Regions from separate parts of the Paenibacillus sp. 01T443 genome, predicted to be linked through region 2. Evidence: riboswitches for the same ligand, from Rfam matches in the RefSeq annotation. Region 2 holds a riboswitch; each other region holds the start of a gene.
The links. Region 2 has a riboswitch for cyclic di-GMP ahead of AC1DLI_RS24205 (amidase). Riboswitches for the same ligand answer to the same signal wherever they lie in the genome.

Region 1 (7,980 bases), on a different contig from region 2:
GGTGTATTTAAAGGCGTCAATCTTGATGGCGGCGGCTCAACAACGATGATCGAGCGCCCGCTTGGGGACTTTTCCTTACAGCTGGCCCATTCCACGCAGTATGGTTCAACTCAAAGAAGCGTCGCAAATGGAATTGGCGTATTCACCACGGCTCCAAAAGGAACGTTAAAAGGCATTTCTGTGAGTGGTTCTAAAGCCATGTTCATAGGTCAGAAGTCGTCTTATTTAATAAAAGGTTATGATACGTATTACAATCCTTACGAGGTAGACAACGCTTCTGCGGTATGGAGCTCGGAGAAGGCAATCGGCACTTTCAACGGGAATGAGTTTACAGCGACTAAAGCAGGTAAAACGACGCTTAGCGTGAAGTCCGGGGCTATTACTACCAAGCAGGAAATTGAAGTAATCGGCCAGGATCAAATTGCCTCACTTTCCATTGATACGGCGGCCGGCGTATTGGCAAAAGGAGCCACGATTTCTGTTCCGCTAACCGTTAAGCTCAAAAATGGCACAACGTATAAGTTAAGCGGAGACTCAGTGAAATGGGAGTTTATCGGGTTTACCGCAGTTCAAAATGGCGACAGCGTAACCGTACAATCGGTGAATGCGGGAACATCCACAGGTTATGCGATCGCGCGTTATGATGGTTTTCCAGCCATGATCCCCTTTACGCAGGGCGAAGCGGTTAAGACCTTCGAGGATTTCGAGAAATCAACGTATCCGATCACTTCCCAGATCACGCCCGCAACGACAGTGGGCAGCGTGAGCTTGGTAGCAGACTTCCCGGGACAAACCTCTGCAAAGGCTTTGAAATTGGATTATGATTTCACGAACGGTACGGGAACGAAAGCCTCTTACGCCGTGTTTAATACAAATGGCCGTGCAATAGAGGGCTCTCCTACGTCAATGACGGTTGACCTTTACGGAGATAACAGCCTGAACTGGGTACGCGCAGAGTTTGTCGATGCCGATGGGAAAGCCCATCTTCTTGATCTGGCTAAACAGCTGGACTTTAGCGGATGGAAAAACGTAAAGGTAAATCTATCGTCCGCAGGGATGAAATTCCCGGTTAAACTAAAGCGGATCTACGTTGTAACCATTGCGGAAGGCCAGGATGAGCGGTCGTCTTCAGGTGCAATCGGACTAGACAACATGAAGCTGCAATATCCGCCTTCGGTAACGGTAGATACAAACACGAAGGTCGAAATGACTGTAGGTAAAACAACGGCTATGGTTAATGGAAAAGCGATAAAGCTGGATTCAGCACCGCTCGTGCTGAACGGGATAACCTTCGTACCGGTTCGATTTGTATCGGATGCTATGGGCTCACGTCTGTTATTTGATGGAAATACGGGTCAGGTCACGGTGCTGCGAGGCAATAAGCTGATGGAAATGACTCTAGGTAAAAAGGATCTCATTTTAAACGGCGTACGGCAAAGCTCAGAGGTAACGCCGATTATCCGAAATAACCGCACGTTGATCCCGGTACGCCTATTTTCCGAAAAATTAGGTCTAAAGGTGGGTTACGACGGAAAAACGAAAAAGATTACCATCGATTAACGATGGACGAATGATATCCAATCTGTGGTATGATAGAGTAGATTAACCTTTAATACAGAAAGGTTGCCGATCTACAGTGGACCACCTTACAGGCGATATAAATCGTGTAATCAAAAATGCTATCGAAGTCATGGAAGACAGCAAATATCAAATTTATGAAATATGTGAATCAGCGCGCACGGAGATGGAGTCTTTGGAGCAGGAGCTTGAAATCGTTCTTCAAGAAACAGTGAAGACGATTGATAAGGTCGATCAGCTAGAGCAGGACTACCGCCGTGCGCGGATAAGGCTGACGGAGGTTAGCCGGGATTTTGTACGCTACAAGGAAGAAGACATTAAGTCTGCTTATGAGAAAGCCACCCAGATCCAGCTGGATCTGATGGTATACCGCGAGAAGGAGTCTTACCTGAAGGCACGTCGCGACGATTTGCAAAAACGTGTCCGTAATGTAGAAAACTCCATTGAACGGGCTGAAACAATCGCATCGCAAATAAATGTTGTGCTTGAATATTTAGCGGGGGATTTGAACCAGGTTACCCGTATTATTGAATCTGCCAAAACCAGGCAGCTGCTGGGTCTGAAAATTATATTAGCGCAGGAGGAAGAGCGTAAGCGGATCGCTAGGGAAATCCATGACGGACCGGCTCAATCACTCGCTAATATCGTGCTTCGAACAGAAATCGCTGAGCGAATGCTTATCAAGCAGGAATTTGTGATGGTACAGGAAGAATTAGTAGATTTGAAAGGGCAGGTGCGCTCCGGACTAGAGGAGATACGCAAAATTATATTTAATTTGCGTCCGATGGCTTTGGATGATTTGGGACTTGTGCCGACTCTTCGGAAATTCACGCAGGATTTTGAAGAGAAAACAAAAATACATACCGTGTTCGAGCTTATTGGCAAAGAGGCTAGAATGCCATCGGCAATGGAAGCGGCGATTTACCGTTTAGTTCAGGAAGCTTTTTCTAATGCACTTAAGCATGCGAGCGCTACCCATGTCTCACTCGAAATTAACTATCGGCCACAGCATATTTCACTCGTTATTCAAGACAACGGCGTTGGTTTTCACAGCCAACTCATTGAGCAGGATGCTAGTCGAAACGCGCATTTTGGATTGGTGGGGATGAGAGAACGGATTGAACTGATAGAGGGAAGGATGGATATAGACTCAAATCCCGGTAGAGGGACGAAAATTATAATAGATATACCAACTACTGCCGAATCTAGAAAGGAGTAAGATGATGATGATCCAGAAAACTGCAAGCAATGTGAGTACAATCAAAATTTTACTTGCGGATGACCACCAGCTGTTTCGTGAAGGTCTTAAGCGGATTCTAAATATGGAAGACGATCTTGAGGTCATTGGCGAGTGCGGGGACGGCATTCAAGTGTTAGAGTTTTGTAATCATACGATTCCAGAAATCGTTTTGATGGATATCAATATGCCAATCGAGAACGGCGTTGTCACGACAGAACGTTTGAAGAGCATGTTTCCTGACGTAAAGGTTATCATTCTATCTATTCATGATGATGAGAGCTATGTGTTTGAAACGCTTCGAAAAGGGGCAACCGGCTATTTGCTGAAGGATATGGAGGCTGAATCGCTGATTAATGCTATTCGCTCCGTCGTTCAAGGCCATGCCTACATCCATCCTAAAGTAACTGGCAAGCTGATCAATCAGCTTCGCCGTATGACTTATTTAGACGAGATGGGAATCGTTTCAGGCGCAGCAGCCGCCCAAGAGCCGGGAGTGAAATTCGTTGCAGGCGATGAGAGCCCGTTAACACGCCGTGAGGCGGAGGTTCTTAGATTAATGGCCGAGGGCAAAAGCAATAAGCTGATTGGGGAGTTTTTGTTTATCAGCGAAAAAACGGTAAAAAACCATGTGAGCAGCATTTTGCAAAAGATGGAAGTAGACGACCGTACTCAAGCCGTTATTCAGTCCATTAAATATGGCTGGGTGACCTTGTAATCATTATTAATTGCAGAGCAAAATCCCGTATCTTCTGATGCGGGATTTTTTTGTATATAAGAATACAAGAAAATGATGCTAAACCACAGTGAATGAGAAGCACTCCGAGGCTGCTCATAACGCAGCGCCGGAGCACGAGGGAAAGAGACTTTATTTTCTTTGTCTTTGCTTACGAAGCGAGATAAAGCCGGCTGTAAGCGCAAAGGCACCGATTAAATAATAAGGAGTCGGGCTGGAATCGCCGGTTTTCGGAAGCGTAGCCAGCGGAACTTGCTCATCCTGGGAATCGATAACGGTATCAACTTCGGAATCGATCTCTCCGCCTATGCCTCCGATTGGGGGTTCCTCATCGTCAATTTCAATTAAGGGCGTTACTTCGGGCGATGGCGAGACGGTCGGTGATGAGGTTGCTGTTGTAGTAGGCGTCACAGTAGGCGTAGACGATGGTGTGGTTTCAGGTGTAGATGAAGGCGTAGACGATGGTGTCGTTTCAGGTGTAGATGAAGGAGTGGACGATGGTGTGGTTTCAGGTGTAGATGAAGGCGTAGACGATGGTGTCGTTTCAGGCGTAGATGAAGGTGTAGACGATGGTGTCGTTTCAGGTGTAGATGAAGGCGTAGACGATGGTGTCGTTTCAGGTGTAGATGAAGGTGTAGACGATGGTGTGGATTCAGGTGTAGATGAAGGTGTAGATGATGGTGTGGTTTCAGGTGTAGATGTAGGTGTTGGCGTTGGTGTAGGAGTCGGTGTTGGCGTCGGCTCCGTGCAAGTGTTTTGAAGCTTTAGCTTCCAGGCTTTAATTTTGTCGCCGTGGGCGCCAACGCCTAACTGGGTAATCAGATCACCGCTATAAATGTCCAGCTGATAAGGAAGACATACCGGAATGTCAATGGTGATGGAATAGCTGCCAGCCTTCGGATATACAATGGACGGCCCATCAAAATACACTTGTTTGAGGTAAGGTATTGTCGTATCGCCTGGACCTGGAGTCCAGTCAGCAGGGCCCGCATAGGAGGAGAAGCTTACTCTTACGCAATCCTGTGTGGTCCTAAAGGACGCAGTCGCCGTGCCGTCGCCATTGTCTACGATATTGGTTTGGTTTGCTAAGACATGATCCCGGTTGGATGAGTAGCTCTCGCAGGTGTTCTCAATTAAGGGGTCTGCTAAAGTCGCACCTCCATTATCCTGACCTTCGGCCATAACAAGAGAACCAAGCGCTAAGGAAAAAATCAAGATCAGGGCCATGCTTAAAGAAAGCTGCTTTTTAAAATAACGCATCATTCACTCTCCTCTTAGATAGGTAGTGGGTTCTAAGAGGGCCGGTTACACTATTAGCTCCATATAATCCAAGTGTCCATATGCAGATTATACTTCATCGCTTCCCTAGCTATTCTGAAAATGTGTAAGACGCCGCTTCCTTTCCATTCGCGTGCATATCTTATATATGCAAGGATACGTAGTAAAATGATAACATATATTGTAAATTGCTCAAGGGTGTTTCTTTGTCGGAATTTGACTATTAATAATCGAGAGAAAAGACCTTTTTGATACAACATACATTTTTCGCCTTGTCCTCCCATTGCGGAACCAGTGGGCTCTTCCTAGCATATAGTGTCACAAAGAGGAGGTGGCCGCCATGTTTGAGCTTCTACTTTTGGTTATTGGCATTTATGCCGTGGCTGCATTGTCGGTGCATCTGGCTTATCGGATTCGGCGAGGAAGGCAGCAATCCAGCAAACATTACGTACTTGTTGCGGGCGTTCGGCAAAAAAATATGGAATGGTATGTGCGCTCGTTGTTTTCTTTTTCGCGGCGGATGGGCAAGGATGTTCGGTTGACGATTGTCGACCACGGGGTAACGGATGAAACGCTTGCTATTGTTGAGCGCTTATCGAGAGACGGCAAGGAAGTCAGGGTGCATGCCAAAGGGTCGGAACCTCTAACCGAAAACGAGGATAGTAAGCGTTCGCAAACGAAAGCTGTGGATGGTACCCAACTGCTGTGGCTGCTTCAGGCAGAAGGAATCGTATCGAATGCAGACCACGCGGTGCTGATTGATTTGCAAAACCCGTCGGATTTGTCGAAAATGCCATTTTAGTATATAATTTGCCGTAATTGAATATTCGGAGTGAAGCACACTCAATGACGCATTCTGCGTGGTTGGGTGTGCTTTTTTTTATATATAAGACTTTATAAGTTTTTACTTATAAATCTGCTTATATATCTCCGCGAAACGAGCTTTTGCCGACAAAAGACGGCTACAGCCGTTTATGCTTGTGTTCATTTATAAGAATTTATACGTTTCGTTTATAAATGAAAAGCGCCGGATGATGAAGGAACAGAGGGGGAAGGAAGATGAAGGCTCAGGTGTATGTTGTAAAGGTACGCGGATGCTGGCAGGCACGCGCGACGATTCAAGCAGCTCTGGATAAGCATTTCTGGATGAACGGCGATTTCGGTGAGGCGGGCTGTCTGAATGAGAAAACTGCGGATACAGGCTGGCTGCTGCTTGAAGCGCTGCCGCTTGGTGATGCTTGCCTTGTGGTGGAGCTTTGGGAAGCAGCGATGAAGCGAAAACGCGGGAAAATCGTGCATTTAGAGCAGTATATCTTCGATGAGGGAAGGTCGGATATCGGCTGCGATGCGTTGGAGCTGCTGATGGCTTGTGCGAAGGAGGCGAAGAGAAATGCGCAAAATGAAGAAGGGACAGCAGGTTCTGGCCAGTGGTGGCGGATTGGAAGCCGGACAAAGCGGCAAACGGGGCTGGGCATAGAGGGTTTGCTAGGTTTGGCTGAGCGGTGGGATCGGCCAAAGGGGGAGATCAAAAGCGCAGCGGAGCTGGGAGAAACCACGGCTGGAACTAAGCGTGCAGCGGAGCTGAGAGAAATCGCGGCGGGGGCGAGCCGTGCGGTGGAGCTGGGAGAAATCGCGGCAGGGGCGAGCCGTGCCGCGGACATGCTGCAGGGACGTGCGCTGTTGCGAAGCGAGGCGCACGCCCTGCTCTCTGGCGCAGGCGGGCCCGGTGCCGCTGCAGGCTGGAGCGAAATGCTGCAGCTTGCGGCGCTGCTCGGGCGGGTGCGCCTGAGCGGATCGATCGCCGCCGGAGACGGCGGGCGGGCGGACGCATTGGGGCGCCGGAGGCGCGAGCGCAGCTGCCTGCGCTGCGGGAGCGGTGAGGCGTTTATGAACCGCACGGCATGTGCCGCGTGCGGTCGGATATGCGCCTACTGCACGGCGTGCATTGGGATGGGGCGGAGCCGGGAATGCGAGCTGCTGGTTACGGGGCAGCGTTATGGGCCCGCAGGTGTAGAAGCGGGAGCAGGGGCGGCCAAGGAATTTATATTGCCGGCTAGTGATCTGCGGCTTGAGCGTTGGAAGCTGAGTCCCGCTCAAACGGCCGCCGCAGAGAAAGCACTGCGATTCCTAGAGGAGCCGGAGCCGCATACTGGGCGTACCCGAATGACAAAGGGCAAAACCGCCAGGGCCAGAGAGTTTCTCCTATGGGCGGTAACGGGAGCGGGCAAGACGGAAATGATTTTTCCGCTAGTGGAATCTGTCTTGCTGCGGGGCGGAAAGGCACTGATCGCAACGCCGCGCCGCGATGTCGTCATTGAGCTTGACCCGCGAATCCGCAAAGCGTTTCCAGGAGCTACTGTAGTCACGTTATACGGGGGCAGTGAGCAGCGCTGGGAAAACGGTGACATTACGCTGGCTACCACGCATCAACTGCTGCGCTTTTATCAAGGTTTTGATCTCGTCGTGGTCGATGAGCTTGATGCGTTTCCGTTTGCGGGCGATCCACTCCTTCATTTTGCGGCGGATAAAAGCTGTGCGCCGGGCGCAGCTCGCCTGTTATTGTCGGCTACGCCGCCAAGCGATTTGCAGCGGGCAGCGAAACGCGGGAGGCTTCCGCATGCAAGGGTGCCTGTGCGCTATCACCGTCATCCGCTGCCGGTTCCGAGGCTTATTCAAACACCGATAGTGAAGCAAATGCTGCAGCAACACAAATTGCCGACAAAGCTGCTGGCGGCCATGCAGGCATCGCTTGTTCGCGGCGCCCAGCTGTTTGTGTTCGTACAGCAGATTGCACAGACAGAACCGATGGCAGCCCTGCTGCGCATAGTTCTGTCTCACGCTGCTGTTGCTGCTACCTCCTCGCAGGATGCGGAGCGGTCGGCGAAGGTTCAGCGTTTTCGGGCGAGGGAGATTCGCGTGCTTGTCACGACTACCATATTAGAGAGAGGGGTAACCATTCCCAAAAGCGATGTTTATATCCTAGATGCAGATGGTCGGCTCTTTGACGAAGCTTCCTTGGTGCAAATGGCAGGAAGGGCAGGAAGATCGGCTGAGGATCCGTTTGGGCAGGTCTATTTCTGCAGCCGAGAACGCAATCGAGCGCAGCTGCAAGCCGTACATCATATCCAAAGCATGAACCGAATGGCTCGCA
Region 2 (7,980 bases):
ACAAACAATAGCTATGAAAAACGCTACCGTTAATCCAAGCGAAATCCACAGCAATAACAATGCGTTCTCCATTGTATGCCCCCCTGCTTCTATTCTGCGAAAGCCGCCTTAATCATGTCATAACTCGATTTGGTTCGTTGTACATATTGAGGTATATCCCATGTATTCCATGTGAAGGTTTTATATCCCGACGATGTAACACTCTCAGGGAAATGATAGTCAACCTGTTTCGTTTCTTTATTCATAACAACCAAGGAAGCGACAATCCCGTCCGTCATTCTCACAGTGAGAGCGTCTTTCTTATTTTCAATAACACCTTTACTTTTTTCATCATTCAATACAAGCAGACTAGATGGATCTGTAAAGTTCAGTTTCGACCACGGTATTCTTACGCTCAAAGTGTTACCCTCCACATAAAAACCGTTCGTATTGCTTTCAAAAGAACCTGAGGCTATTGCTGAAACATCCTCATATTTTGCCTTAACTCTTTTATCTGCTTTAGTTTCATACTCGGAAGATACTTGTCTCGTCATCCTCTCAAATATTCCCGTAGTAGATATTGAAGTAAAGTAAGTCCCCTTACTCGTGTTGTAACTGGGAATAACCAATAAATCCGCTTTTGTCGGATTAATAATTTGTATATTGAACTCGGCTCCTGACCAATTTTCATTCACATCAGGCGCCAACATGTACTCCCCATTCTTACGGTCAATAGTATCTAAATAAATCATGATACTTTTTTTGTTAAAATCGGGGATCTTAGAAAATTCAGCTTTTAAGTAAAAATAGGTCTCATCCGCATTTAAGGCTAATGTATTTAATGGATCCGAGCCGCGTAAAGTCATTGAATAATCTTTAGGGGCTTTAGACTCCATAGCTAAAATACCAAAGTTTTGAGCAGGATCAACTATGTTGTGCCACAACATTCCACGGTTATAGGGAATCATATAGGGTGAGGTAAATTGATTACTCTTCCCCCACTCATCTGCCCATTCGTATACTAGTCCTCCCATAGCACCGCTTTCTTTAATAATGGAGTACATAGACACGATTCCCTGGCCCTGAACCTTTTCAGTAGAACCATTACTTGTTGGAATACCGAATTCACTAATTAAAATTGGATACTTGTTTTGAGCTTTTACAAATGCATTTAGATATTCTTTGAATCCTTTAAGGGAAGGCACTTCGTCTTCCCTGTCATCTTCTTTAAAAACTAGTTGGTCCGGAAAAATATCATAAGCTCCAAAGAACCCACTAGTTACTTTATTGCTTACATCAAAATGATTGATATCCAGTACTACTCCAGCTTTTGAAACTACATAATCGTTCATTTTTTGATATAAGCCGTCCAATTCCGGAGTGCTTACCAACGCTATTGGATGCTGCATATCGTAGTTTTTCTGTTCATACTGGTAGACGTTATCTATAATTGAAGCTAACCATGCTTCAGTCTGCGTTGCGTTTGCTTCGATAGATACGTACTCACCTTTATATTCAATCATTGTATTTCCTTCATTCGTTATTGCGACATAATCCGGATTTAAGTTCGGATCTATCAGATACCCCAGTACTGAGCCTGAAACATCATTCATATAAGACTCAGAATCATCTTTGTCAGGACTATTTACCGTAACATTACCATGAATCGCATTAATCGTTTTCTCTATTGCTTTCTTAAATGATAAATTATACTCAATATTTGAGTAATTACCCGCTGGTGGCTCCTGGTTAACCGATATATTTTGTAATAGATAAAGCTTTTTATCAGGATTATTGAAATTGTAAACATCAAGCGCTCGATAAAATACAGGAGGCATCAGCGTGTACACTCTAATTGTGTTTGCGTTCATCGCTCCAATCTTCTCAAACCAATCTCTATAGAAAGCTGGGTCATCAGGAAGTATTCCATCAGGAACACCCGGTACTGTTGGGCCGATATCAACGCCTTTGACATACATCTTGTTCCAATCACCATTACGATACACAGAGAACTGCCTGTCCGTAATCTTAGATACAAGTTGCGAACCGTCGCTTGCTACCTCGGTCTCATTTTTGAAACTTATCATATGATCTAAAGGCTTAACATCTTTCAATACCTTAGACATAAAGGGGGTATAAAAATTCCAATAAAAGTAAGAAGTGTCCCCTTCACTATTGACACTGAAATAGCGATATAGTGTGGTTGCGCCTAAGAACTGCTTAATTTTATCCGGCCCTCTATAATCAGTAAAGTCACCTGCTAAATAAAAGGATCGCTTATCATTTTCATGATTGGCAATTATAGCAGGAAATCGATGATTAAGACCAAATGGCTTTAACTGGTTTTCTCCCTCTTCTGTGAGGTTTAAGTCATACCAAGCAATAACTGATTCTTGATCAACAGGCTTAACAATTTCAAACCAATTATAATAATTGACAGTCTTAGTACCGTAAGTATTCGCATTTTCTTCAGACATGTTTACCTGGAGTGACGGCCCTATAAAGCCAACATTCCGCTGCAATACAACAATTCTATTATTCCCTGCTATTACAATCCCAGCACCAGTCATACTCCATTTTTTTCCGTATTGCTGTTCGTAAGTAACTCTAATCCAATTTGGCACGTCAGCTGTAGAAGACAAATCCGAGAAGAACTTGCCTGCTAAGCCTGTGTACTGCACCCCAAAAATGGCTTCTAATTCCTTCGAAACGCTTGCTTTTGTCGGATCTCCTGCAATATTGTATTCACCGATAACTGTAGTTCCTCTTTCATAACTTGTCGCAATAATGCCGACCTCTTCTTTCGTCATCCCGGAAACACCTACAGGTTCTAATCCATTGACTCTAGAATTACCAGTTCCATACATATCCGAAATATAGATTACATCCGGCACGCTTGATAATTTTTGAAGTGGTTTATTGACTAACTTCCCCTCAGAAAGAAAATTCCCATAATAATCTTTTTCACCGTTGTATGATTTTCTTGTCTCCTGCTGCTTTATTCCTAAATAATCCATTAACCAAAATAACCCGCGTTGTTTACTGTAATCCAATGATGCGACTTCTCCGGAATCAAGGGTTTCGATCGGGAATGTTTTATTGAACACAACGATATCTAAATATTTATTTGCAGTAAGCTTCCACAATACAAAAGGAGTCAATAAAATGACAAACAACATCAGCAATACAACATAACGAATTTTAATCTTTTTTTTTGTCATTTACCTATTCCTCATTTTTAGCCTCTAGATCTAGAAACCCTTTTTGTAAAATATAGTAGGAAGGCTTTAACCTCTCATGAAAAGTCGGTACATCCCACTCGTTCCAATTATAGGCTGCCATGGATAAATTCTGAACACCTATTGGGTTTTCACTTTTCAGCATTTCAATTCCGACATGGAAGCTATTTACTTTAAGCGATGATATTTTACCACGGGCATACATATCATCAATTACAAATTTCTTCGATGGGTCCATCACATTTAACAACTGCCATGGAATTCTGATTTCTAAATGCCCGTTATCGTAATAGAAATCACTTAACGAGTAGTATTGAGGATTGTCTGGATTAGCTATCCCATATTGAAGCAAACCTGTTTCATAGCCAGTGAAAGGAATCTCAAGATCGGTTATTGGAATTTTAATTTTTTTATTCAATGCCAGCCTAATTGGATTGAAAATTCCTGAATTCTTAATGTGAAATGATTCGTTTTTATCAATTAGATTACTTTGTACTGCGTAACGGAAATAATAATTATCGTAATAAGCGTCAACTAGGAGGCGAGAGTCATTAGGGCCTTGAATTTTAAGGACAAAATCAGCCTGCTTACTAAATGTGGTATCGTATTCTGAATAGCCATTATTTCCTTGGCCGTTTATGGTATCGAGGGGAATTAATAATGTGTCATGGTTGAAGTCATAGTTTTCAGCATCTACCATTAAATAGACGTATCCTTCATCACTTTTGACGTATAAATTCATTCCATTCTTCGAATAGAGAGGATCATCGTTTTTCCAATCATTGATCTGTCCGTCAACATAACTGATGTTTTCTGGATTTCCGGGATCAAATGCCAATAGACCGAAATGCTGCTCGTTAGTCTGCGTGTTCGACCAAAACGGACGGGAATCAGGCAAATCTAGATCATTATTATTCCAAGTTCGTTTAAACCATTCATCCTGCCACGCAAATACTAGACCACCGGCAAGATTCGCTGTGTGTATATCAGTTATCATGTGGACCAACATATCGCCTTGTGTTTTTTCGTCAATAAATCCTTGATTAAAGCCCGTTATTTTGTTTTCATGCGCTTTTCCCCTTGAAGCTGGTATGCCGAACTCGGACACTACAATTGGCATTGAATGAATCTTTTTTATATCTTCCAGATATGCCAAATACGGATCCGGTTTACCATCCGGGCCTTTAAACTGAATATAATCCGTTTGATAGCTAAACAAATCAGGGTAATAAGGATACACGTGGTATGATGCAAACATGCCCGGCTTAAAGGTGTCGTGCCACTTTACATGTTCTACGTTTACTTCTACTAGATCTTCGTTTTTATATGGTTCATTTGGATGCTTTAGTGGATCAGTCGTCACCCAATTGGAAAATGCAACCGGCCTTTGCATATTGTATTTTGTCATTTCATACCCAATGATTTTATCCCCCAGCTCGGCCAAAAAAGCTTCGAACGGCGAGGCGCTAATCGTATATAGGTATTTTCCATTATAATGGTTGCGATTCATGTTATTTTCATTTGTACCTACAACAAAAGAAGGTTCCCATTCTATACCTAGTATCCATCCCACTACGTATTGGGAAACATCTGTTGTATATGTACCATCGGCATATCCTTTATGAACTGGCAGATAACTATCCCCATGAATAATATCAACAATTTCTTGTCCGCTCTTGATGACATCATTTAAGATCTTATCGTTATTGCCAAATGCATCATCAATGGTCAATATGTCATTCTCGTTCACCCATACACCATGGATAACGTAAATTGGCTGTTTTCCATCTTTTTCTGCTTTTTGATTAAAATCATATAACGCATTATAAAATTGCGGTCTCTGTGTGGTATATACCCTGATTGTATTTGCATTCATTTCGGAAATATAACCAAACCATCTATAATATTCATCATAAGTGATGGCGACTTCGCCAGGAAAAGAACCCGGTTTGCCTGCACCTATGTTGACGCCTTTAATAAAAATCTTTTTCCATTCATTACCCTTTAAGACATAATACGAATCATTGTCTGTTTTACTAATATACCTGGTACCGCTCTCCATCGAAATAGGTGTGGCGGGTTCATGTGATTGCTCATCTAAAAAGAACTTTTGATATCCCATAAAAAGCGAACCAATAATAAATATTAACAACATTCCTAAAATAACCTTTTTTTTCGACATTTTATTTAAACCTCCTACTGTAGTTTATAGGTAATTTTGCCTAACTGTCAATCTAAATAGATTACTACTTGACGCTTGTTGCTTAATCAAATAGCCCCCAGCATGAAGCTGGGGGCTACGTGTACATTTAATTTATTTCATTGCCATCCAGCTGTCATAATAGTGAACAGCTATTCCATTAAACTCGGGGTGCGTTTTATAGCTTTCATAAACAAGTTCGAGTTGCTGATCCATATAATTTTTACCCTCTTCATAAAAAGTTACAAATTGATATGGGTTTGCAAGCCGCCCAGTTTCAACAGCAATGGTACCTTTTACACTATATTTACTAAACATTTTCATTTCAGCGGCCGAAATACTGATAATTCCGTCGGCTCCCTCTGCTATGTCTCGATAAGCCATTATGGTCATAAACTTTACATGCTGACAAAGCCACTCCGCAATATTACCCGTCCCATATTTATTTTGATATTGTACGCCATAAAACCAAAAAGGAATATCGATACCAAAGTTCAAATTAAGCTTGCTGGCTTGCCTCTTAAACTTAATGATTAACGTTTGATACGCCTCCAAAATCTCGTTTTCATTACCCGTATACTGATCAAGCTCGTAAGGTTCCACATCTAGATGAATACCTTTAAACCCTTCATTAATTGACGCTGTCTTTTGATAATTATTTAACCAATCGAAGAAAGTTTGTTGGAGCTTCACACCGTTTTTAGCTACCCACTGGGGTGCACCGTCCAACGCTTCAACTTTTATTCCATTTGCAGTTGCTTTGCTGATAAAACTTCTATAGTACTTAGTATCTACCGCAATATCGATTTGCAGCAGTACTAACTTGACATCATGATTGATTAAATTTTCAATAATCTCATCCGGGTATTCAACAATTTTAGAAGCATCCCATAACCAAGTCGATAAATTTGTATTTTTAGAGTACTTATACTTTGATTCAGCTCTGACAACCCCTGAAACAGTTGAGTATATAAGAAACATAGTACATAGTAATAAAACGACCTTTTTCATATTCATATCTCCATTAATTTATAATGACGTACAAAAAAACACAGTCCGGTTAAACACCGAACTGTGTCGAAAAATATGTGATAAAAACGAGCACTGGTTGCGTCAGTTTTTATTACACTCTTCGTTCGGCAACTGGCTGCCATAGGTTCTCACCCTTAGGCCCTCTAGTTTTGCGTCCCTGCTTTACAACAGGTTTGCTATTATCGTGAAGCTTAATATGCAATTGTAATATGAAGTTATTATAGGTGTAGTTCTACATGTTCATCTAACAAACGTTATTAATATAATATTTGATTGATCACCAATTGTCCAATACTTTGCTTTGCGACCACTAACGGATAGCAGAATGTCATACTTGTGGTATTAGCATAAGTCAATAATACTAAAGCTCGATGCCTCTTAGTCCGCAATAAAAAAAGGGTTGGACTGGATGCAAATCGCACCCTGCCCAACCCTTTTCACTTTATATTTATTACGCTTTATTCGAAGAACCGAATTCACGCATTTTACCTTGAACCGTTGCTTTAATCGCATCGCGGCCCGGGGACAAGAATTTACGCGGATCGTAAACTTCTGAATCAGAAGTCAAGATTTCGCGAGCAACTTTTGTAAACGCGATTTGGTTCTCTGTGTTTACGTTGATTTTTGCAGTTCCCAGCGAGATAGATCTCTTAATATCCGCTGTAGGGATTCCTGTACCGCCGTGCAATACCAATGGAAGCTTTATTGTTTGGCAGATCTCTTCCATTTCTTTGAAGCCAAGGTTTGGTTCGCCTTTGTAAGGGCCATGTACGGAACCTAGTGCAGGAGCAAGGCAATCGATGCCTGTAAGCTCAACCAGTTGCTTACACTCTTGAGGATCAGCGTAGATAACGCCCTCAGCGATAACATCATCTTCTTGTCCGCCAACCGTTCCAAGCTCAGCTTCTACGGAAACGCCGCGCTCATGCGCGTATGCAACTACTTGTTGTGTAGTTTTTACGTTTTCTTCGAATGGTGAGTGTGATGCATCTATCATAACAGAAGTAAAACCAGCATCAATCGCTGCTTTACATTTTTCAAAGCTTGAACCATGGTCCAGGTGAATAGCAACAGGAACCGTGATTTTCATTTCTTCAATTAGGGATTTCACGATTGCAGTTACAACTGTGAAGCCTCCCATGTAACGAGCAGCGCCTTCGGAAACACCAAGAATAACTGGGGATTGCTCAGCTTGAGCAGCGCCAAGGATTGCTTGTGTCCACTCTAGGTTATTGATGTTGAATTGACCAACAGCGTAACCTTCTTTTAAACCTTTGTTCAACATTTCTTTCATTGATTCCAAAGCCATGATAAATCCTCCTTCAAAATAATTGCAATTTAATAACTCGACCTTTCAATCATACCCAATTCATCCACAGTTTAAAATTGCGTCCGCAAACTGCAGTGATACTGGCACGAACGGAATCGGCTTTTCCACGTTCACGTTCTACTTATCAGACTACATGTTATCACAAATTTCGTTATAAGACTACCTATAGGCAGGGAGGATTAAAGGAGTGCTGAGGAGTT
Region 3 (7,980 bases), on a different contig from region 2:
CTTATCGGCAATTTGCGGCTGCGTGTAGCCTTGATCAATTAAATCAAGCAGCTGCAGTTCCGACGGGGTAATAAGATCACCAAGCTTCTTGGCCTCAAATTCGCGTTCAAGCTGCTTCAGCCTTCGGAACTCTTCCCGCATGCGTTCCGCAACGGCCGCGTTAATGGGCGATTGGCTTCGAGAGGCTGATCTGATTGCATCCGGCAAGCTTTCGAAATCGGATTTGATCTGATAATCTATGGCCCCTGCCTGAAAGGAGCGAAAGATAAGATCTTTTTCCTCCATCGAGGTAAGCATGATAACCTTTGCTCCAGCCGTTATTGAGGCCTCCTCGGCGAGCAAAACACCCTCCGGACGGCCCTCCAGCATGATATCCATCAACACTACATCAGGCGGCAAGGTTTGCTGTATTCCCTCCTGCAAGGCTTGCCTTACGTCTTCGGCTTTGCTGGCAGTCCAAATGACCTTCATATCCGGCTCTTTATCGATATAGGCAACTAAACCGCGAAGCCAATCGAGGTCATCCTCTACAATCCATACCCGAATATTATCCATTTATTTCCCTCCCTTTTTCATGAATTTATTCTTATTCTGATTTTCCTGCTTGGACTGCTCGTTTAGGAAAAGTCAAATAAACAGAAGTCCCGGCCTCCGGCTTGCTTCTAAGATTGAGAAAGCCTTTATGCTTTCGCATGACATGATAGGCATAGGGCAGCCCCAGGCCAAAATTCGTATCGCTGCCGCTTTTGGTCGTATAGAAGGGCTCGAGAACCTTGGTCATTTCACTCTTGCTCATTCCAGGGCCTGAATCTTTTATTTCGATGATAAGCTCACGTTTTGTCTCGCTTAATTGGATAAACAGCTCACCTTTACCCTTCATCGCTTCAAGGGCATTAGCAACGATATTGCCTAAGGCTTCACTTACTTGCGCTGGATCAATGCGACAGATCCAACCTTGGCTGAGGGAAGTACTCAGCTTAATTTGGCCAAGTACAGGTTCGTATCCCTTTATAGTCTGCTCGATAAGCGCTGCCAAATCCGCGGGCTCGACACGCAGCACCAGATCTTCCGTGCGCCGATGGACTCGTTGAAGCATCTCCTGCATGTGACGTGAAGCGTTTAGCACCGTTTCAATATCGGCAAGCAGTTCTTGCTGATCCGTAGCAACCGCATAAGCCTTCATCTTCTCCGAGAACAGCCGCATTTTCCCAGCATCATTCTTGATTGCGTGGTTGAGAATAGCCGTTCCTGACGTGACCGCTCTAAGCGTGGAATCATATCTCCGACGATCGATATTGACGCGCACACCCATGAATCCGTATGTAAACAACGCAATAACAAATACGGTAACCCCTAGCCCGACAATCCACGTATTATAGACCCACATGCGCAGCATCCCGAAGCTTGGCAGCACGTAATTCATGACCATGCAAAACATGACCGGCGGAAGAACAGCTGAGCATATGATCCAGTGCGTACGTGAAAAGGAGGCGTGAAGCTGACGCTTCAGCAGAACCTGAACTGCCCCGTACAAAATATAAGGCACTGCCCACCAGACTACAGTTTTGAACGAGATTGGGTAGACGATGGTATAAAATGGGGTAAATACGACACATAAAACGATTGGTATAAGCAGCAGGAAAGGCAATAGCCCCTGAAAACGCTTAGACAAACGAACAGGCCGATACGCAATCGCGAATAAAACGAAGGAATAGGGCAATCCATAATACGAAATGAGTGAGGAGACCGCCTGCAAACGGTAAAGCAGCTGCTGCGCAACCTCATTCATCCCAGCTTCCGCCGCTGCAGGCAGCCATTGCAGATCCAACACGGCAGCAAGCGCACCCGCTCCTCCGCTGAACGCGACAGCGCCCAGCCAATGATTAACGGATGCTCTCCGATCGGAAAGCCATATGATGGCTGCAATAGCCCACAATGCGATAAGAACGAATAGCATAACGCAGCTCCTTCACTACCGTTACTCTGTTATTTCAATTGATACGGAGGACCATTCACCAAAAATAAAAGGTAAATAAGCACTCTGCAGCCGATCGTTCAATTGAACCACTTCCATTCACTATACGTCAACAAACGGATTAAATGCGGCTCAGCTTTTCTACCTGCTTCAGCTTCTGCGCAAGCAGCTCCGCGCAATAATTATTTTGATTCCTTTGATCAAAAGCAAGGGCAAGCTGTTCGGTTTCCTGTTTTAACTGCTCATATGATAGCTCACTGCTAATTTTAAGCTTACGGCGCCGCTTCTGCTGCTGCCATAATTGCAGAAAGGCTTGAGCTGAGCTCATGTACAAGAAGCGATCCCACCCGACCCTCGTTTCCATCGCAAAGCTGATGGTATTCTCAAACCACTTCGCCGCCTTGTTAATGTCCGTTACGGTGTAATAAGCAAGGAAGCTCCCGTATTCCGTCAGGAAACCAGGACCATTTAATAGGCGTGCTCCTTTCTTCGCCATCTTCACCGCCTCATCTGCTTGATCGGTCTCGAGGAGCGGTAGTAGCAAATGGCTGTACGTGTTTTGAGGGATGGTTTTACAAGTCATTCGGCCATCCATGATCGGCTTCATCGTCTGCAGCCCGCGGCGGTATCTGCCAGCTGTAAAATGATAATAGCCGAAGCTATTTTGTTCGCATGCTCTGCAATCTGACATGCCGTCCCTCGCTGTTTTGCGCCAGAGCTCGTAATACTTCTGTGCCTCTCCCAAATCGCCTCTCGAGAGCGCATAGCGGTGCTGGCATTGATAATAGGGACGCAGGCTGTGTCCGTATTGTAAGCATTTTGCCTTGAAATCATCAAATATTAATACGATCTGGGCAGCGCCAAATTGCGGGAAGCGCCAAATTTGATTGATGAACCATTTATAATGCCAGATGATCGAGAAACTCGAATAAGCGCCAGGATCTTTTTCGAACTGCGTCAAGCACCATGTAAAGGAGACAAGAAACCTTTCTTGGAAGCCGGAATCGAGCGCCGCTTCGGAATACGTCATCCGCGCGAAGTAGGCATCCTCTTTTGTCATATATTGATCGGCAATCCGAATCGCTTCTTCCAAAACAGCAAGCTTTTGTTTGCCCTGCGGCAAACTCCAAGCTTCGTTTCGCAATTGATTGTAGCGCTGCTTCATCCTTAATGCTCACCTGCCTGACTGAGTCCGATATCCAGCACCTGCATAAACGATTGATTTAACAGCCTCAGCTCATCTGGACCGAGCGGATAATTGCCAAGCAGCAAAGCTTGCGTATACACGGTTTCAATGCAAAGTTTCTGCATTTCGGAATTGTCACAGGCAATGGCTTTGCGAATAAGCGGATTGTTAAAATTGTAGCAAATTCTGGCGAAAGGCTGTTCATAAAGCTCGTTTATGACAATATCCATGATCTCTGAAAATAAATCATTCGCTTCTTCCTTCGTTTGCTCCGCCATGCGCAGAAAATTCACTTCATCATTTGTATTATAGAGCGCTGCTAACTCAGCAGGCTCAAAGCGTTTCAGCACACTCCTGCATTGAAACGGCGCAAGCAGCCGATCAGACAGCTCTAAAAACGCTGCTGCACTCTGCTGATCCGTTTGATCGATTGTGATAAAAAAATTCGAGAAGTTAATCGGATCAAGGACGAGCGCTTCAATATTCTCATCCAGCTCGGAAAGCTTGCGCACCAGTTCAAAGTCATGCACATACCCGCCGTTAATAACCATGACATCCTGTGCTTTTGCTACTCGGGCAACTTGGCGGAATTCATCAAGCGTAGAAGAAACGACGATATTCCGGCTCTTCGCCAATATATCGCCCATTTTCATCTCCCCATACGAAGTCTCGAACGTTAAGAATCGAATGAACAACCGGTACAGTTCATCATCCTGGGAGGCCATCGCTTTGATGGACGAATAATGGATTCTAATTATTTTCTCGAACAAGTCGGGATCCGTTTCCGAAAGCATAATCATATGCCGCTTAATACATTCGCCAAGCTCATCCTTTACGCTGTGGAACAGCTCATTTTCCATAAACGCTTCACGGGACGCCGTCGGCTTGAGACCATTCGTATTCATGATGCAAGTTACGAAAAATGCCCATTCCGGCAGCATATTTTGAATTTGATCCGAGAGCAGCATTCGCTTCACATAAACCTTATGTTTCTTCTCCGCTTGCAAGCTGACTGCATAAGGTAGAATATATGCTACGCCTTCCAGCTCGCCCATGCCTGATTTTAATGGGATTGCGTCTAGGAAGTTCTGATACATATGATATTCCCCGTAGGTCAGCGCTTCTTTCATGCTCATCGCCCATGGAGGCGTGTCCTCATTGACGATAATCTCGTTTTTCCCTTCGGATAACTGGATAGGGACAGGCAGAAATTGGCCGTAATGCGTCATTAAATCCGACATGCTATCCCATTCGTAGTATTCCTCATAGCCTTCCTTGCAGGTCAAAAATACGGTAGTGCCGATTGGCGCATCTTTTTCAAGCTTACGAATCGTATAGGTCCCGTCCGAACGGCCTCTCCATTCGAGAGTATCGCCTTCCAGCGCGGATCGTGTAATGACAACAATCTCCCCGCTAACAACGAAGCAAGACAGCAATCCTACACCAAATTGTCCAATGAAATCATCTGCCGAATCAAGATCCTCTCGCTTTGAGGTGCTGCCGATTTGCGCCAGAAAACGATGGATCTCCTGCTCCGATAAACCGATTCCGTTGTCATGAACGGCTATCGTGCGCGAAGCGTATAGCTCCACGCTTACGCGGGCATCAAAGCGATGACCGAGCCGTTTGCGTGCGGTCACTGCATCTACGCCATTTTGAAGAAGCTCCCTTACGAATACGCCGGGATTTGCATATAAATGCTTCGATAGAAGCTCAATCATGCCTTGTAAATTAACTTGAAAATTCAATTCGCTCATTTTATCTCCTATGGACGTTATGTCATTGATATAGATATCGGTAATACCTTTCGTTTTATTTCGTCATATTGCAGATTTATCCTTTTTTTCTTTATGAAGTAGCAGGCAGAAATAGCAACAAAGGACGATCAGCTCACGGCTAATCGTCCTTTATATGGTTATTTTGTTTATAACTTAAATACAGACGCCTTTTCCTTCAAATCCTGCGAGGAGCCTGTCAGCTTCTCTGCAAGCGTACGCAGCTCATCTGAAATATCATTTTGCTTAACGGACAGCTCACTCATATGCTCCATCTTTCCATTAACATCCGATGAAGTATTAAGAAGCTTGTCGACCGCTGATACAATGTGGGTCATACCGCTCGTAATTTCACTGATTGCCGTGGAGATTTCGCTCATTTGATCAGACAGCACGCTGCTTTGGGACTCCAATGCCTGAAACGTGCCGCTCGCCGTTTCCGAAGCCTGCCGCGTCGAATGAATCACATTCGAAAAGGTGCTGATCGTCCGGCTGCTTGCTGCTACATCACTTTGGATGAGTGATAATTCCTTCGTAATCTGCTTGGAAATGGAATCCGTTTGGCTGGACAACTTTCTAATTTCCTCTGCCACGACTGCAAAACCGCGGCCATGTTCGCCTGCTCTTGCCGATTCAATGGATGCGTTCAGCGACAGCAGATTCGTCTGGGTATTTAAATCTTGGATGCCATTCAAAAATTTCGATACATTATTATAACGGTCATTCATCGATTCGAACGCTTCCGTGAGCTTAGCGAACTGCTCAACGGTCTCGTTGACCATGGTTACGACTCCAGCCATCTGGTGGGAACCGTTCTGCGAGGACTGTTTCATTTGGCGCATATCATTGTTTATGTACTCGCTTGATGCAGCGATTTGCTCAGAGCTCGCGGAAATTTGCTCGGTTACCGCTGAAATGGATGATGCATCGTCATATTGGGAGAGCAATGCCTCTCGGCCTAGATCCACTTGGCCTTTCACATCTTCCGAAGCCTTACGGTTGCTGCCGATCATCGTATCCATATTGCGCGAAACATGCAGCACCGACTCGCTCACCTGAAGCGTCGCGCTTATCGTATCACGTAAATTGTCGCCCATTTCAGCTAAGGCTTGATCGATTTCTCCGAATTCATCGGTGCGTACGAGCTTCTCTTGACTTGTAAAATCATTACTGCCGTATGCACGAATACGACGTGTAATACCCGCAAGCCCCGTTTTGATGGATTGCGTAACGCTAAAAATCATGATGGCTGGCAGCACAGCGAGCAAAATTACATTGACGAGAACAATAATGTTTGCGCTGGATACATCCTGATTCAAATTGTTCTGAGTGATACTCGCGTCATGGGTTAAACGCTCGTGCATAGTGTCGTTCGAGTAGTTCAGAATGACCGTATATACGCTGATCAAATTACTAATTCGCAGTGATTTTTCTTCTGCCGTCAATCCAGTAATATCGGTATTCGTTTGCTGTAAATTGTCAAAGGCCAGGCGGATTACGCCGACTTGATTAGCATACAAGGGACCGTCTTCAACAGCCGGAGGGTATTTCTTATCCATTTCAATAAGCTGTTTTTCTAATTCTTCAATATTGGCTGGCAGGGTTTCCAAATCCTTCATGATCGCAGTTGCGTCGCTTTTGCCATTCTCGATCGCATCAACCATTAACAGCATTGCCTTCAGCAGTTTATTAGAGATGCCTTGATAATTGCGTTCCGCGCGGGACAACTGCTCTGAATCCTCAATTGATCCGGCAACCGAAACATTTTGAAAATAAATAAATATGCCGGAACCTACATTAAAAAGAGTAATGATTGCTGTAATAACCAATAACCTGGCCGTTATTTTCCTCATTCTCAGTTTCTTTGACAGCTTGCCCATCTTGCCCGTTCTCCCCAACCATGCCTTTAAATCCATCCGTCTTTCTCTCCTCGGTCTCTCTAAAAAAGCAAAAAAGCTACCCAGCCACAGGAGGCGGATAGCTTTTTTAGCTTTATATCCTTCCGGCGGTCTGGCAGCCATAGCACATACACCTTAGGCCCATAACTTTGCGTCCTTGCCTTTCGGCAAGTTTGCCATTTTCAGATTGTCTATGTTTGTATTTACAACATAAACCAGTATAGGACATATCAGAGAGTCTGTACATACCTTTAGAACTAATTTATTCGGGACTTAGAAACAAAGTCGCATTACAATAACGTCTTGACAAGGAATGAAAATAGGACGTTTGTATCGAAATGACCGAGATCAGCAAAATATTGCGCACGGCCTCCCATTGATTCTCTGTTAGATTCGGCAGCCTGTTCGCAAATTGATTCGCTGACAAACGAATAGCCTGCTCCGTCAATAAATCCTGATGCGGATTTTCCTTCAAATGACCGGATATATCGAGAAGCTGATCGTTATTCGCATCCAGCTCTTCAAACATACTGGTATAAGATGCATATAATTCTAAAGGACCGACTAAATCATCCGTTTCGTCCTCTGGCTTCTTAAATACGATCTCAAATAGCTTGCGAATAGATTCAAAATCAAGATTTGACTTTAAATCATCAATAATGAACAATAACGCGGCTTGATTTAGAGAATATTTTTTCCCTGCCTTCGGACAATCGAAATAAGGTTTAAAATCTCGCTTTACCCAATTTTGCATGGATGTAATCGACAGATTGGAATATTCGATTAACTGGCCGAGCGCAGCAATCTCATGAAGCGAGAAGCCTTTCAGCTCATTGCCTTTTATAAGCTTCTCAATAATTGGAGGCAGCAGCGTAGACAGAAATGCAGGCAATCCCGCGCCCTTCTCCAAATCGTATTGATGAGTTTTTGTCCATGCGGCTTGCAGCACCTGCAGAGGCTTCTGATTATGCTTTCCATCTAAGGAGAGCAGCAAGCAAGCCATCTCTTTTCGAGTAAGCGTAAAGGACTCCATTTCCGTTCCTCCTCGCGCTTTCTTCATACGTTCTTATATTATAAGTTCATATGAACTCATCATATGCCGGAGAATGATACTTGTAAAGGCTCGAAAATCAATGAGAATAAGCT

Region 1: it holds a riboswitch for cyclic di-GMP, as region 2 does, so the genes downstream of both, AC1DLI_RS06535 (LPXTG cell wall anchor domain-containing protein) here and AC1DLI_RS24205 (amidase) in region 2, are expected to answer to the same signal.
Region 3: it holds a riboswitch for cyclic di-GMP, as region 2 does, so the genes downstream of both, AC1DLI_RS15940 (methyl-accepting chemotaxis protein) here and AC1DLI_RS24205 (amidase) in region 2, are expected to answer to the same signal.

Annotation. Positions count from the first base shown of each region.
Region 1 is NZ_JBFTPE010000004.1:71,813-79,792, reverse strand. It holds gene AC1DLI_RS06550 (stalk domain-containing protein) at 1-1,560, shown strand, start outside; gene AC1DLI_RS06545 (sensor histidine kinase) at 1,637-2,797, shown strand; gene AC1DLI_RS06540 (response regulator) at 2,805-3,533, shown strand; gene AC1DLI_RS06535 (LPXTG cell wall anchor domain-containing protein) at 3,684-4,811, opposite strand; cyclic di-GMP riboswitch class II at 4,842-4,925, opposite strand; gene AC1DLI_RS06530 (hypothetical protein) at 5,170-5,631, shown strand; gene AC1DLI_RS06525 (ATP-dependent helicase ComFA) at 5,889-7,980, shown strand, end outside.
Region 2 is NZ_JBFTPE010000014.1:84,985-92,964, reverse strand. It holds gene AC1DLI_RS24220 (HEAT repeat domain-containing protein) at 1-72, opposite strand, end outside; gene AC1DLI_RS24215 (hypothetical protein) at 90-3,200, opposite strand; gene AC1DLI_RS24210 (family 2 glycosyl transferase) at 3,205-5,400, opposite strand; gene AC1DLI_RS24205 (amidase) at 5,533-6,429, opposite strand; cyclic di-GMP riboswitch class I at 6,554-6,638, opposite strand; gene AC1DLI_RS24200 (class II fructose-bisphosphate aldolase) at 6,902-7,759, opposite strand.
Region 3 is NZ_JBFTPE010000008.1:440,161-448,140, forward strand. It holds gene AC1DLI_RS15920 (response regulator transcription factor) at 1-555, opposite strand, end outside; gene AC1DLI_RS15925 (sensor histidine kinase) at 587-1,957, opposite strand; gene AC1DLI_RS15930 (hypothetical protein) at 2,097-3,140, opposite strand; gene AC1DLI_RS15935 (HSP90 family protein) at 3,143-4,918, opposite strand; gene AC1DLI_RS15940 (methyl-accepting chemotaxis protein) at 5,086-6,852, opposite strand; cyclic di-GMP riboswitch class I at 6,938-7,022, opposite strand; gene AC1DLI_RS15945 (DUF1836 domain-containing protein) at 7,097-7,867, opposite strand.